2 linked regions of the Sorangium aterium genome follow. The protein of the gene in region 2 interacts with the protein of the main gene of each other region in a pairwise test. Links are inferred from orthologs where the notes say so. Each region holds a gene or a part of one and is shown on either strand. Other genes may lie near its edges.

The links.
Region 1: the proteins of POL72_RS29495 (region 2) and POL72_RS43160 interact in binary tests that used the Escherichia coli proteins (3 or more experiments, as listed by UniProt). The link is inferred for Sorangium aterium from one-to-one orthologs.

Annotation. Positions count from the first base shown.
Region 1 is NZ_JAQNDK010000005.1:1,298,383-1,305,222, forward strand. What follows is about bases 2,454-5,353. They hold POL72_RS43160 (sulfate/molybdate ABC transporter ATP-binding protein), read left to right. Parts: upstream 2,454-3,318; coding sequence 3,319-4,389; downstream 4,390-5,353. Other genes in these bases: POL72_RS43155 (NAD-dependent epimerase/dehydratase family protein), read right to left, coding at 2,454-2,704; cysK (cysteine synthase A), read left to right, coding at 4,445-5,353. Also shown: POL72_RS43145 (hypothetical protein), read right to left, coding at 1-658; POL72_RS43150 (DUF434 domain-containing protein), read left to right, coding at 949-1,728; more of POL72_RS43155, read right to left, coding at 1,745-2,453; more of cysK, read left to right, coding at 5,354-5,401; POL72_RS43170 (hypothetical protein), read right to left, coding at 5,414-6,166; POL72_RS43175 (hypothetical protein), read right to left, coding at 6,408-6,840. UniProt on the Escherichia coli protein: Part of the ABC transporter complex CysAWTP involved in sulfate/thiosulfate import. Responsible for energy coupling to the transport system.
Region 2 is NZ_JAQNDK010000003.1:1,407,120-1,413,870, forward strand. The notes cover bases 2,446-5,256. They hold POL72_RS29495 (glutamate-5-semialdehyde dehydrogenase), read right to left. Parts: upstream 4,586-5,256; coding sequence 3,305-4,585; downstream 2,446-3,304. Other genes in these bases: rsfS (ribosome silencing factor), read right to left, coding at 2,446-3,248; POL72_RS29500 (hypothetical protein), read left to right, coding at 5,033-5,256. Also shown: POL72_RS29475 (helix-turn-helix transcriptional regulator), read right to left, coding at 1-754; POL72_RS29480 (SDR family oxidoreductase), read left to right, coding at 943-1,896; POL72_RS29485 (23S rRNA (pseudouridine(1915)-N(3))-methyltransferase RlmH), read right to left, coding at 1,910-2,347; more of rsfS, read right to left, coding at 2,355-2,445; more of POL72_RS29500, read left to right, coding at 5,257-5,329; guaA (glutamine-hydrolyzing GMP synthase), read left to right, coding at 5,399-6,751. UniProt on the Escherichia coli protein: Catalyzes the NADPH-dependent reduction of L-glutamate 5-phosphate into L-glutamate 5-semialdehyde and phosphate. The product spontaneously undergoes cyclization to form 1-pyrroline-5-carboxylate.

The sequences.
Region 1 (6,840 bases), on a different replicon or contig from region 2:
CGCTCGGCGTGTGCGTGAGCAGCCAGCTGATCTCGTCGTGGATGGCGTTGAACGCCGACGTACACGCGGTCATCGCCTCGCGGATGCGCTTCGAGCGCGCGATCGCGCGCGTCTGGCCGGAGCTCCGGCCGAGCCCCCTGGCGAGCGCGGTGGTCGCCTCCTCGATGCGCTTCAGGTACGCGCCGGCGCCGACCTTCTTCACGTCGGCGGAGCGCGGCGCCTTGCTCGCGATGGCGACCTGGTGCCCGCCGAAGTCGACCTCGGCGTCGTACCCGTACTGGGTCTGCTCGGTGCCAGCCCCCGCGAGCAGCGCGCCGCGCAGCCGGATCGCCGCGTCGCGATGCGCCGGATCCCTGCCCTCGGCCGCCGACGCCAGGAACAGGTGCAGCGCTCGCTGGGCAGCGTCCCACTCCGCGTCGAGCTCGGCGAGCGCCGCGGCCGACGCCACCCCGAGCGCCTCGTCGAGCGCCGCGATGCTCCAGAGCGCGCGCACCTTCCAGACCACCGGCCTCGGCGCCTCGAAGAGCGACGCCGTCGGGACGCGGCTCGGGACATCGTACCTGGCGATCGAGACGCCCTTCCACGCGCCGAGCTCGAGATCCCGCGCGAACGCGCTGAACGCCTTGTCCGTGACGAAGCTGTATCCGTGGCCTGCCATCGCTCTCTCTCCGCTCCTCCCCAGAAACCGGACATTTTAGCGAGGCGCGCGCTCTCTGCCGCAAGCGCTTTCCTCCAGGGGCCCGGTCGGGACCGTGCTCAGCGCGCGCCGGGCGAGCGGGGCGCCGAGGTACGCCCCGTGCAGGCGCACACGCGCCGGAGGAGCTGCTCCGGGGGCGGAGGCTGCTCGCTCGCGGCGTTCGACGCGCGGAGCGGCCAGGCGACCGCCGCGACACGAGCGCTCTGGGGCGACCCGAGTGTGGTAATCGAGCCGGGTGGGGAGCCGACGGCGTGACGGCGTGCCGGTGGGACGTGGAGGCGGGTGACGTGGCGGGCGAACACAGCGGCGCGCCGCGCGGCGGGCACCCGGACGATGCGCGGCTGTTCGGCCCTGATGCCGTCCGGACGTTGCGCGTGGCCTTCGAGGAAGTGACGTGGCTCCTCGGCCGCGGCTATCCGCTGCGCACCGCGATCCGGACCGCCGGCGACCACCACCAGCTGGCCGCACGCCAGCGCCTCGCGCTGCAGCGAGCCGCTTGCTCGGACGCGCAGCGGGCGTCGCGCCTCGCGCGCTGCGCGCCGTCCTCGTCGCTCCAGGGCGCGGAGGCGAACATCGACGGCTTCAACCTGATCATCACCCTGGAGGTGGCGCTCGCGGGCGGGCTGCTCGTGCGCGGGCCGGAGGGGGCGCTCCGCGATCTCGCGGGGCTGCGCGGCAGCTACGCGCCGATCGCGGAGACCGACACCGCCATCGATCGCATCGGCGACGCGCTGTCCGGCGCCGGCGCGGCGCGCGCGCGCTTTCTGCTCGACGCAGCCGTCCCCAGCTCCGGGCGGCTGCGCGCGCGGATCCTGGAGCGGCTCGGCGGCGCGCCCGTCTCGATCGAGGCGACGCTCGTTCCCGATCCCGACCGCCTCCTCGCGGGGGCGGCGGGCGTGATCTCGTCCGACAGCGTCGTCCTCGATCGCTGCGTGCGCTGGGTCAACCTCGCGGACGAGATCGTGGGCGCGCGCGTGCCGGCGGCGCGCGTGGTCGAGCTCCTCCCTCGCGGAGGCGCTGCGGGCGCGTGAGGGCGCGGAGCGCCCGTCACCGGCAGAGCCCGAGCCGCCTCGTCTGCCAGGCGACCTGCGCCGCGAGCCCCTCGCGCAGGGGCACCCGGGGCACGTACCGGAGCGCCGCCTGCGCCGCCGCGGTGTCCGCCCAGGTGCGCCGGACGTCGCCGGGCTGAGGCTCTCCCCGCTCGACGCGTACGGGTCCTGCGAGCTCTTCCAGCAGCCTGAGCGCGTCGTTGAGGCTCACCCGCGAGCCGCCGCCGATGTTGAACACGCCGACCGCGCCGCCCTCCATGGCGTCGACGTTGGCCTGCACCGCGTCGCTCACGTACGTGAAATCGCGCATCTGCTCGCCGTCGCCGTACACGCGGACCGGCTCGCCCTTCAGCACGGCGGCGATGAACCGGTGAAACGCCATGTCGGGGCGCTGCCTGGGGCCGTACACCGTGAAGTACCGGAGGGAGATCGTGGGCAGGCCGAAGTTGCGCCGGTAGAGCTCGCAGAGCTGCTCGGCGGCGAGCTTCGTGACCCCGTAGGGCGAGTGCGGTGCGGTCCGGCTGGATTCGTGCATGGGCACATCCCCCGTGTCGCCGGAGGGGTCGCCGTAGACGGAGGAGGACGAGGCATAGACGAGCTTGCGCACCTGGCCGTGCGCCCTGGTCGCCTCCAGCAGCCGCTGCGTCGCGAGCACGTTGTCGCGCAGGTAGACCTCGAAGCTCTGTCCCCAGCTCGGGCGCACACCCGCCTGCGCCGCCTGGTGGAAGACGATCTCGCGGTCCGAGAGCAGCGGGCGGAGATCGTCTGTCGCGAGGTCGGCCGTCGAGAGCGCGAAGCGCGGTTCGCCGCGCAGCCGTGCCAGGTTCCCCTCCTTGAGCTCGCGGGCGTAGTAGTCGGTGAAGCGGTCCACGCCCAGCACCTCGTGCCCGAGCTCGATCAACCGCTCCGCCAGGTGGGAGCCGATGAATCCGGCCACCCCCGTCACCAGACAACGCATCCGCCTCCCGTCCTGGTCTTGTTGCCGCGTCGCGGCCTCGCGTCCTCGTCTCGCCGCGGCGCGGCCTCCGGTCCCGGGCCTGCCGCGTCGCGGCGCGGCGCGGCGCGGCGATGCTAGCACTTCGTGCCGTTCGTCGAGTGGGCAGCAGCCGGCTGCGAAGCCCGCCACGCCGCTGAGCTCGCCCCGGGGTTTGGGGACCGACCGGCGTGGACCGACCGAGGTTGAGGACCGACCCGGGTTGAGGACCGACCGAGGTTGAGACCGACCCGGGTTGAGGACCCGGACCGACCCAGGTTGAGGATCGACCCGGAGTTGGGGGCCGCGTGGACCGACCGAGGTTGAGGACCGACCGGAGGATCGACCGACGTGGACCGACCCGGGTTGAGGACCGACCGAGGTTGAGGATCGACCCAGGGTCGAGGCCGCATGAGCCGATCGAGGTTGGGGTCAGCGCATACCCACCCTCTTCTTGCAAATACGCCCACCTTTCCGATGTGTATTTCTGAATCTGGTTGCGCCTACCCGCCCGGCGGGCGACGCTGGTGCGCGCTCGGGCCCCTCACTTTTTCTGTCCGAGGCGCGCTCGAGACGGGTCGGAAGGCTAGCTGTTGCTTATGGGAATTGTTGTCGAGCAGCTCACGAAGCGGTTCGGTCCAAACAAGGTGGTCGATGACGTCTCGTTCGAGATCGAGAGCGGCGCGCTGGTCGCGCTCCTCGGTCCGAGCGGAGGTGGCAAGAGCACCGTCCTGCGCATCATCGCCGGGCTCGAGAGCCCCGACTCCGGCGAGGTCATCCTGAACGGCAAGAAGGCGACGACCACCCGCGTCCAGGATCGGAACATCGGCTTCGTCTTCCAGAACTACGCGCTGTTCAGGCACATGAGCGTGCGTGACAACATCGGCTTCGGCCTCTCCATCCGGAAGCGGCCACGGAAGGAGATCGCGACCACCGTCGACGAGCTCCTCAGCCTCGTGCAGCTCGACGGGCTCGGCGGCAGGTTCCCGCACGAGCTCTCCGGCGGCCAGCGGCAGCGCGTCGCGCTGGCGCGTGCGCTCGCGCCAGGCTCGTCGCTGCTCCTGCTCGACGAGCCGTTCGGGGCGCTCGACGCCAAGGTCCGCCTCGAGCTGCGCGAGTGGATCCGGAGGCTCCACAAGGAGAGAGGGATCACGAGCGTCTTCGTGACCCACGACCAGGAAGAGGCGATGGACCTCGCCGATCGGGTCATCGTGCTGCACAAGGGGCGGGTCGAGCAGATCGGCACCCCGGAGGAGATCTACGACCGGCCGTCGACCGAGTTCGTCGCGAGCTTCGTCGGATCGATCAACGTGCTCAAGGGGGAGGTGCGCGACGGCCAGGCGGCGCTCGGGACCCTCGCGGTGCACGCTCCCCCCGGGACCGGCGACGGCGCGAGCGTGCGCGCCTTCGTACGTCCGCATGACATCGAGGTACACACCCGGATCGACTCCTCGAAGACGCCCGCCGCCGACGATGCCAGCGTCGCGCGCGTCGAGCGGCTGTCGCGGGTCGGGTGGATGGTCAAGGCAGAGCTCCGCCTCTCCGATGGCCAGCCGCTCTCCGTGGAGCTGACCAAGGATCGCGTCGCCGAGCTCGGCCTGTCCGAGGGGGACAGGGTGCTGGTAAATCTCCGAGACGCCAAGATCTTCGTGCAAGATTACTCCATCTAACTAGCCCGCTGGCCGGCGCTCCCGTCTGGTCAACGGCCATCACGGGAGGCGGCACGTGGCTTCAATCTTCGACGACATCGCGGCGACGATCGGGCGCACCCCGCTCGTCCGCCTGAGCTCTGCGGGAAAGGGTCTGCGCGCCGAGCTGATCGGCAAGGTCGAGAGCCGGAACCCTGGCGGCAGCGTCAAGGATCGCATCGGCCTCGCGATGGTCGAGGACGCCGAGCGGCAGGGCAAGCTGAAGAGCGGCAGCGTCCTCGTCGAGCCGACGAGCGGCAACACGGGCCTCGCGCTGGCGATGATCGCCGCGGCCAAGGGCTACCGGCTGATCCTCACGATGCCGGAGTCGATGAGCCCGGAGCGGATCGCGCTGCTCCGGGCGTTCGGGGTCGATGTGCTGCTGACGCCCGGGTCGCTCATGGTGCAGGCCGTCGCGCGGGCGCGCCAGATCGTGGAAGAGACGCCCGGCGCGGTGATGCTCCAGCAGTTCGAGAACCCGGCGAACCCCGCCGCGCACCGCGTGACGACCGCGCGCGAGATCTGGGAGGACACGGACGGGACGGTCGACGTCGTGGTCGCCGGCGTGGGGACCGGCGGGACGATCACCGGCGTGGGCGAGGTGCTCAAGCAGAAGAAGCCGGGCGTGAAGATGATCGCGGTCGAGCCCAGGAACGCGGCCGTGCTGAGCGGCGGCCGCGTGGGCGCGCACCTGATCCAGGGCATCGGCGCGGGCTTCGTCCCGAAGATCCTCCGGCGCGAGCTCATCGACGAGGTGGTGCCCGTGTCCGAGGACGAGTCCTTCGACGCCGCGCGCCGGCTCGCCAAGACCGAGGGCATCCTCGTCGGCATCTCCGGCGGCGCGGCGATGGCGGCGGCGCTGTCGATCGCGGCGCGCGACGAGATGCAGGGGAAGAGGATCGTGGTGATCCTTCCCGACGGCGGGGAGCGGTACGTCACCTCGCCGCTCTTCAAGGAGCTCGTCGGCTGCGCTCGCGCGGCCGCGCCCCGCTGAACCGCCAGGGAACTAGGGAAGGCAGCCGCACATCGGGTCGCCTTCCCGGCAGAAGCACTCCGCCTTCCTGGGCGCCTGCGGCGCCGCCGGCCTCGCGGCCTTGACCTGGAGGGCCTCCCGGTCGCGCTTCGCCGCGAGGAGCTTGCGCTCGAGCTCCGCCTTCTCGGCCTGGCTCCGCACCGTCTGGTACGCGAGCGTGAGCTCGTCGATCTTCCTCTCGCTCGCCGCGAGGTCGCTCTGGAGCGTCGCGAGCCGCTGCTCGTGAGCGGCGCGCGTGGCCGTCTGCTCGGCCAGCGTCTGCTCCGCCTCCGGCTTGATCTTGCCGAAGAAGACGCCGAGCGTCGCGGCGAGCACGACGACGAAGAGCGCGCTCCCCCCCGTGACGAGCTGCTTGAGCCGCCGCTTCTGGGCGTCTCCCGCGAGGGCGGCGAGCCTGCGCTCGTGCTCCTGCTGCTTCGCCATCGCCTCGATGCGCGCGCGCTGCTCGGCCTCGATGCGGGCCTTCTCGACGGCCGCGACCCGGATCCCCTCGAGCCGCGCGGCCTCCTCGCGCGCCTGCTCCTCCTCGCGGCGGGTCCGCTCCTCTTCGGCCCGGATGCGCGCCGCCTCCTCCGCCCGAGCGCGCCGCTCGAGGGCGCGCCGCGCCTCTTGCTCTGCGAGCGCGCGCTGCCGCACGGCCTCCTCCTCCTCGCGCAGCCGCTGCTTCTCGAGGCTCATGAGCTGCTTGAGCGAGAACAGAACAGAGCTCTCCTGGATCTCGGCCATGACGGATCGACCTCCTTGCCCGCGCCGGGGTGCGGAGCGCACGGCGCACGCCGACGAGCGCGGCTCCAGCGGATGAACTCCGCCTGTCCGGCCTCGCTCTCGCGCGCGGTGCGCTCTCGGTTCTCCAGTTGGACCGAGCGACGAGATGGAAGCTTGGATGGCCGAGGAGCCGATCAGGACGGGCGCAGGGGAAGCGCCGCGAGGAGTGTGGGAGAAGGAGGGGGCGCCGCGAGCGGCGCGATCACTCGATGCGGACGGCGACGAGGACCTTCATCCATACCCCTTCGGGCGGGATCGTCTTCGTCAGATCGACCTTGCCTTCCCAGTCGACGTGTACGGTGTAATCGCCGCTCTCGTCGTTCTTGTAGAAGAAGGGCCGGATGTCGTCGTTATAGACCCGATCGAGCGGGACGATGCGCTCCCCGGTGGGCATCGGCGCCTTCTTGGCGACGACGGTCGACTTGCCGTCGACGACGGCCGAGGCGGAGACGCTCTTGATGAAGGTGAGGTCGGGGACGTTGTTGTCGCGCGCTTCCAGCCGGATGTACATGAGCTCGGCCCTGTCGACCGAGTTCGGGTCCTCCGAGACGGAGAGCTCGCTCCATCCGGAGAAGACCGACTGCGAGGTGGGCTTGACGAGGAACTTGGTCTCCACCTCATGCTCGCCGACGACC
Region 2 (6,751 bases):
GCGCCTCTTCCCCGTCCCCGGTCACGCGCAAACTCACCACGTAGCTCGCCCTGCGCTCCGCGAACCGCCCGCTCAAGGCCTTCCAGCACGCCGCCAGGTCGAACCCCTCCGGCCGCGCAAACGCGGCTTCGAGGAGCCGCGCCCCCGCCACCCGCGCTCCCCGGAAGATGCTCGGCCCCCGCTCGGTGCCGGCGACGAGGTACCAGCGGTCGGCCTTGATCACGAGCCCGTACGGCTCCACCACCCGCTCGCTCGCCTCCCCGTCGAAGTCCCGGTACGCGAGCCACACCTTGCGATCCTGCCAGACCCCCTCCCGCAGGACGTCGAGGTGCGGCACCACCTCCCTGCCCTGGAACCACCCCGACGCGTCCACGTGGAGCCGCTGCCGCGCGTGCTCGGCCAGCGACCTGTGCACGGCCGGCAGCGCCGCCGACAGCTTGATCAGCCCGCTCTCCAGCGCCGCCGAGAGCCCGATGTCGGCCAGCGCTCCGGGCGCGGCGACCGCGGCGAGCGCCTGCACCTCGGGCTGCGTCAGCCCGGTCAGCGTCGTCTGCCACCCCTCCGCCAGCGCGATCCCGCCGCTCGGGCCGCGCTGCGCATAGACGGGCACGCCCGCGGACGACAGCGCGTCGAGGTCCCGGTAGATCGTCCGCGCCGAGACCTCCAGGCGACGCGCCAGGTCCTCGGCCGTCAGCTGCCGGCTCTTCGCCCGCTGCAAGAGCAACATCAAGCTGAGCAGCCGATCCGCGCGCATGACCGTCCGTGGCTCCCGACCCCGAAATGACCCACCCGAGAGGCTACGCGCAATTCATGACAGGAGACGTCAGGAATTCTCCCGTAGCGTCGCAGGACGACCGGAACAGGCCGGAACGCAAGGGCGCGCGCGCCGCAGGAGCCCGCGCGCGTCCGCGACGACGCCGGTCGCCAAGGAGGAGACATCGTATGAGACCACTCGAAGGACAGGTCGCCCTCGTCGCCGGAGCCACGCGCGGCGCGGGGCGCGCCATCGCACGCTCGCTCGGCGAGGCCGGCGCCACGGTCTATTGCACAGGGCGCAGCGTCCGCGGCCGGCCCGCCACGGGCCAGCGCCCCGAGACCATCGAGGAGACCGCCGAGCTCGTGGCCGCGGCGGGAGGGCGCGGCGTCGCCGCGCAGGTCGACCACACCGTCGAGGAGCAGGTCGAGGCGCTCTGCGCCCGGATCCGGCAGGAGCAAGGGAGGCTCGACGTCCTGGTCAACGACGTGTGGGGCGGCGACGAGCTCACCGAGTTCGGCCAGCCGTTCTGGAAGCTCTCCCTGCCCAGCGGGAGGATCCTGCTCGAGCGGGCCGTCACCTCGCACATCATCACGAGCCGCCACGCGGTGCCGCTCATGCTCGAGCGCGATCGCGGCCTCATCGTCGAGATCACCGACGGCGACCACTTCGGTTACCGCGGCAACCTCTTCTACGATCTGGCGAAGATGTCGGTCATCCGCCTGGCCTTCGCCATGGCCTGGGAGCTGCGCCGCCACCCCGCCGTGACGGCGCTCGCGGTGACGCCCGGCTTCCTGCGCTCGGAGGCCATGCTCGACCACTTCGGCGTCACGGAGGCGAACTGGCGAGACGCCGCCGAGAAGGAGCCGCACTTCATCGAATCGGAGACGCCGTTCTACGTGGGCCGCGCCGTCGCGGCGCTCGCCGCCGATCCGCGCGTCGCGGCGAAGTCCGGCCGCGTGTTCAGCTCGTGGGATCTCGCGAGGGAGTACGGGTTCACCGACGTCGATGGCCGGAAGCCCCACTGGGGCGAGTACTTCGAGCGGAACCTCGGCAGGTACAACAGGGCCGGCGAGGCGGCCTATGCGAGCTGGTTCAATGGACCGATGGAGCTCGCGTGCCCCGACTGGCCCAAGGAGTGACCGGCGCTCCGCCTCAGTGGGCGTAGGGCTCGCCGCGCAGCAGGGTCATCGCGCGGTAGAGCTGCTCGATCAGCACGAGCCGGGCGAGGCGGTGCGGGAACGTGAGCGGCGACAGGCTCCACCGGTCGTCCGCCGCGGCGGACACGTCGGGCGGCAGCCCGTCCGCGCCCCCGATCAGGAACGTGACCACGCCCTTGCCGCGCGAGCCCCAGCGCTCGACGCCGGCCGCGAACGCCTCGCTGCCGAGCGCCTTGCCGCCCACCTCCATGGCGATGACGCTCGCCCCCGCCGACGCGCGAGCGAGCAACGGCCCGACCTTCGCCGGCGGGCCGTCCTGGATCTCGATCTCGTCGCACGCCACGTAGCGGCGGATGCGGCCGAGGTACTCGTCCATCGCCGCGCGCAGCGGCTTGTCCTTCACGCGCCCGACGGCGGCGACGACGAGTCGCACGGCGCGCTCAGCTCGGATCGAACCGCGGGGCGGGCTGCGCCCCCGGCGGCAGGCTCTCCTCCGGGACCGGGACGCGCCCCGCGTCGATCCAGAGCCCCTCGATGTCGTAGATGCGGCGCGTCTCCTCCTGGAACACGTGCACCACCACGTCGCCGAAATCGATGAGCACCCAGGTCGCCGCGGCGAGGCCCTCCATCGAGAGCGGCGCGAGCTTCTGCTTGCGCACCGCCTCCTCCAGCCCCGTCGCGATCGCGTGGACGTGCCGGTCGGAGCGGCCGGTCATGATCACGAGGTAGTCCGCGTAGTCGACGCGCCCCACGACCTCCAGGATCTCGACGCCGATCGCCTTCTTGTCGAGCCCCGCCGCGGCCAGCGTCAGCGCGAGCTCGCGCGCGGGCGCCGAGGGCTCGGGGACGGGCGGCGGCGTGCTCCGGCGCGAGCCGGCGCGCTTCGGGCCGGTGAGCGGCGACTTGGCGCGCGCGGGCGACCGCCCCGCGAGCGGCAGCACCGCCTTCGCGCCCTCGCCGCCGCCACGCGCGGGCCGCGGGGCCGGCGCGTCGCCTTCGTCGCGCGCCGGACGCCGCGCCCTCGAAGCCGGCCGATCCGCCGGGATCGGCCGCTCCGCGCGCTCCAGCGGCTCCGCCTCGCCGCCCGCGCGGCGCGCGCGGACCACCTTCTTCTTCGCGCCGGCCTCGCCGACGCCCGCGTGGGAGGCGCGGATCCGGGGAGACGCCGGCCGCTTCGGCTTGGCCGCGGACGACGCCCGGCCGGCCGCGCCCGCCTTGGCGGTGGTCGCCTTCTTCCGCGCCGGCGCGCGGGGCTCCGCGCCCTCGCCCGCCTTCGACCCCGACTTCGCCCGCGGCTTGCTGCTCCCCTCGCCTGCGTCCTTCTTGCTCGCCAACGTTCTCTCGCTTTCTTGCGCCCGGTCGATGACCGGCGCCCCTCGTCTCGCCCGCGTCAGCGGGTCTGGCCCTCGCCGTACGCGATCCACTTGAGCGTCGTCAGGCTCGCGAGCCCCATCGGGCCGTAGGCGTGGAGCTTCGTCGTGGAGATGCCGATCTCCGCGCCGAGGCCGAGCTCGCCGCCATCGTTGAACCGGGACGACGCGTTCACGAGCACGCAGCTCGCGTCGACCTCGCGCAGGAACCGCTGCGCGTGATCGTAGCGGGGCGTGCAGATGACCTCGGTGTGCATCGAGCCGTAGCGGCCGATGTGCTCGATCGCCTCGTCGAGCGACCTCACCACCCGCACCGCGAGGATGGGCGCGAGGAACTCCCGCCCGTAGTCGTCCTCCGCGGCCTTGCGCGCCGACGGCACGAGCGCGCAGGTGGCGGCGTCGCCGCGCAGCTCGAGCCCGCGCTCCGAGAGGGCGGCCACGCGCCCGAGCAGCGGCGCCGCGACGCCCTCGTGGACGAGCAGGCACTCCAGCGCGTTGCAGACGCCGGGGCGCTGGAGCTTGCCGTTCTCGACGAGGCGGTAGGCCATCTCGACGTCGCAGCCGGCGTCGGCGAAGAGGTGGTTCACGCCCTTGTAGTGCTGGATCACCGGGACGCGCGCGTTCTCGGCCACGAACCGGATGAGCCCCTCGCCGCCGCGCGGGATGGCCAGATCGATCATGCCGGTCAGGCCGAGCAGGATCCGCGTGGCCTCGCGGTCGAGCGAGGGGACCATCTGCACGGCGTCGGCCGGCAGGCCGACCGAGCGCAGCGCGTCCGAGATCAGCTCGCCGAGGGCGGCGTTCGAGCGAGCCGCCTCCTTGCCGCCGCGGAGGACCGCGGCGTTGCCGCTCTTCAGGCAGAGCACCGCGGCGTCGACCGTCACGTTGGGGCGCGACTCGTAGATCATCGCGATCACGCCGAGCGGGACGCGCACCTGCCCGACGAGGAGCCCGTTCGGCCGCCGCTCCATCCCGACGACCTGCCCGACCGGATCGCTGGCGGAGGCGACCTCGAGCACCGCGCCGGCGATCGCCGCGAGCCGCGCCTCGTCGAGCACGAGCCGGTCGACGAGCGCCTCGGAGACGCCGGCGGCGCGCGCCGCGGCCACGTCCTCGGCGTTCGCGGCCAGCACCGCGGAGCGCTTGCCCTCGCCGGCCTCGGCGCGCAGCCGCTCGGCGATCGCGCGCAGCGCGCGGTCCTTCTGGGCCCGGTCCAGCGGGGCGAGGGCCCGGGCAGCCGTCCGGGCGCGCTGGCAGAGCGCGCGAAGCGTGCCCTCTAGATCGATGTTGCTCTGTTCCACAGCGGGAACCTAGCTCGCCTCCCTGCGCGGGCCAACCGTTCTCCTGCGCGTCCATGCTAGCGTACCCGCCGTGTCCGGCGATCTCCGAAGCTCGAGCCAGGCGTCCTTCGCACCCGGATCCCGAGACGCCGGCCGCGCGCCGCGGGCAGGCACCGCGCGGCGCGGCGCGGCGCTCCTCGCGGGGGCGCTCGTCGCCGTGATCGCGCCGGCGTGCCGCGGCTCGGACGCAGGCGCAGACGCGCCCGCCACGGCGAGCACGGGCATCCCCCTCGCGGCGCCGGGCGCGCTGGGGGCGCCGCTCGACGCGCCGCCGGCGGCCCGCTCCGTCCCCTCCTCGCCTTTCGCCGATCCGGAGGGGCTCCAGGTGCCGCCCGATCCGGCCGGCCCTCCCGAAATACCACCGTATCGTGCTCCTCCCGCGAACAGCGGGGGGAGCGGAGTGGAGCTATGACACGCGCCCGCCACGCCTCGCCGATCGCGGCGCTCGCCGCGATCCTCGCCGCGCACCTCGCCGCGGCGTGCTCCTCCGCCGCGCCGAAGCCGCTCCCTCCCGGTCCGCCGCCCGAGTACGAGCGCCCGCGCGTGTACGACGGCGGCGTCGGCGACGCGCCCGCCGCGCCGCCGGACGAGTCGGATGCGACGGATGCGACGCCGGGCGCGCCGCTGCTCGCCCCGTCGCCGGGCGCGCCGCCCGCGTCGACGCAGCCGCCGCCCACCACGCCGCCGCCGCCCACGCAGCCGTAGCGCAGGGCGCTGCGAGCGGGCGTGCGGCGAGCGCCTCGGCCGCGCGACTCTGGCGGATCCAGCCCCGCCATGCTAGCGGCAGCCATGCTCTCACCCCGGCGGGACTTCGTCGTCATCCTCGATTTTGGCTCTCAGTACACGCAGCTCATCGCCCGGCGCGTGCGCGAGTCTGGCGTCTACTGCGAGATCCACCGCTTCGACGTGCCCATCGCCGAGCTGCGCCGGCTCGCCCCGCGGGCGCTCATCCTCTCGGGCGGCCCCGCCAGCGTGTACGGAGACAACGCTCCCCGCTGTTCCCGGGAGGTGCTGGAGCTCGGCGTCCCGACGCTGGGCATCTGCTACGGGCTCCAGCTCATGGCGTATCACCTCGGCGGCAAGGTCGAGCGCGCGCACACGGGGGGCGAGTACGGCCCCGCGGCGGTGCGCGTCGAGCGCCCGACGGGCATCTTCTCGCGCTTCGCCGAGGGCGACTCCCTCGACGTCTGGATGAGCCACGGCGATCGGCTCACCGCGATGCCGGAGGGGTTCGTGTCGCTCGGCACCACGACCGGCAGCCCGCTCTGCGCCGTCGCCCGCGAGCGCGACAAGCTCTACGGCCTCCAGTTCCACCCCGAGGTCGTCCACACGCCGCGCGGCAAAGAGATCCTCCAGTCCTTCCTGTTCGACGTCGCCGGCCTCTCGCCGACCTGGACGCCCGCGTCGTTCGTGGAGGAGGCGATCGCCGCGGTCCGCGAGAAGGCCGGGCCGAGCGACCGCGTCATCCTGGGCCTCTCGGGCGGGGTCGACTCCTCGGTCGCCGCCGTGCTTTGCCAGCGCGCCCTCGGCGACCGGCTGACGTGCATCTTCGTCGACAACGGCCTGCTGCGCGAGGGCGAGGCGGAGAGCGTCGAGCGGACCTTCCGCGGCCACTTCCACATGAACCTCGACGCCGTCGACGCGTCGGCGCGGTTCCTTGAGGGGCTGCGCGGCGTCGTGGATCCGGAGCAGAAGCGCAAGGTGATCGGCCGCCTGTTCATCGAGGTGTTCGAGGAGGAGGCGAAGCGGGTCCAGGGCGCGAAGTGGCTCGTCCAGGGCACGCTCTACCCCGACGTGATCGAGAGCGTCTCGTTCAAGGGTCCGAGCGCCGTCATCAAGAGCCACCACAACGTCGGCGGCCTGCCCGAGCGGATGAACCTCGGCCTGATCGAGCCCCTGCGGGAGCTCTTCAAGGACGAGGTGCGGGCCGCCGGCGAGGCGATGGGCATGCCGCGGGACATCCTGTACCGCCAGCCGTTCCCCGGCCCGGGGCTCGCCGTGCGCTGCCTCGGCGAGGTGACGCCGGAGAAGCTGCGCGTGCTCAAAGCGGCCGACGCCATCTTCGACCAGGAGATCCGCGCCGCCGGGCTCTACGAGTCGCTCTGGCAGAGCTTCTGCGTGCTCCTC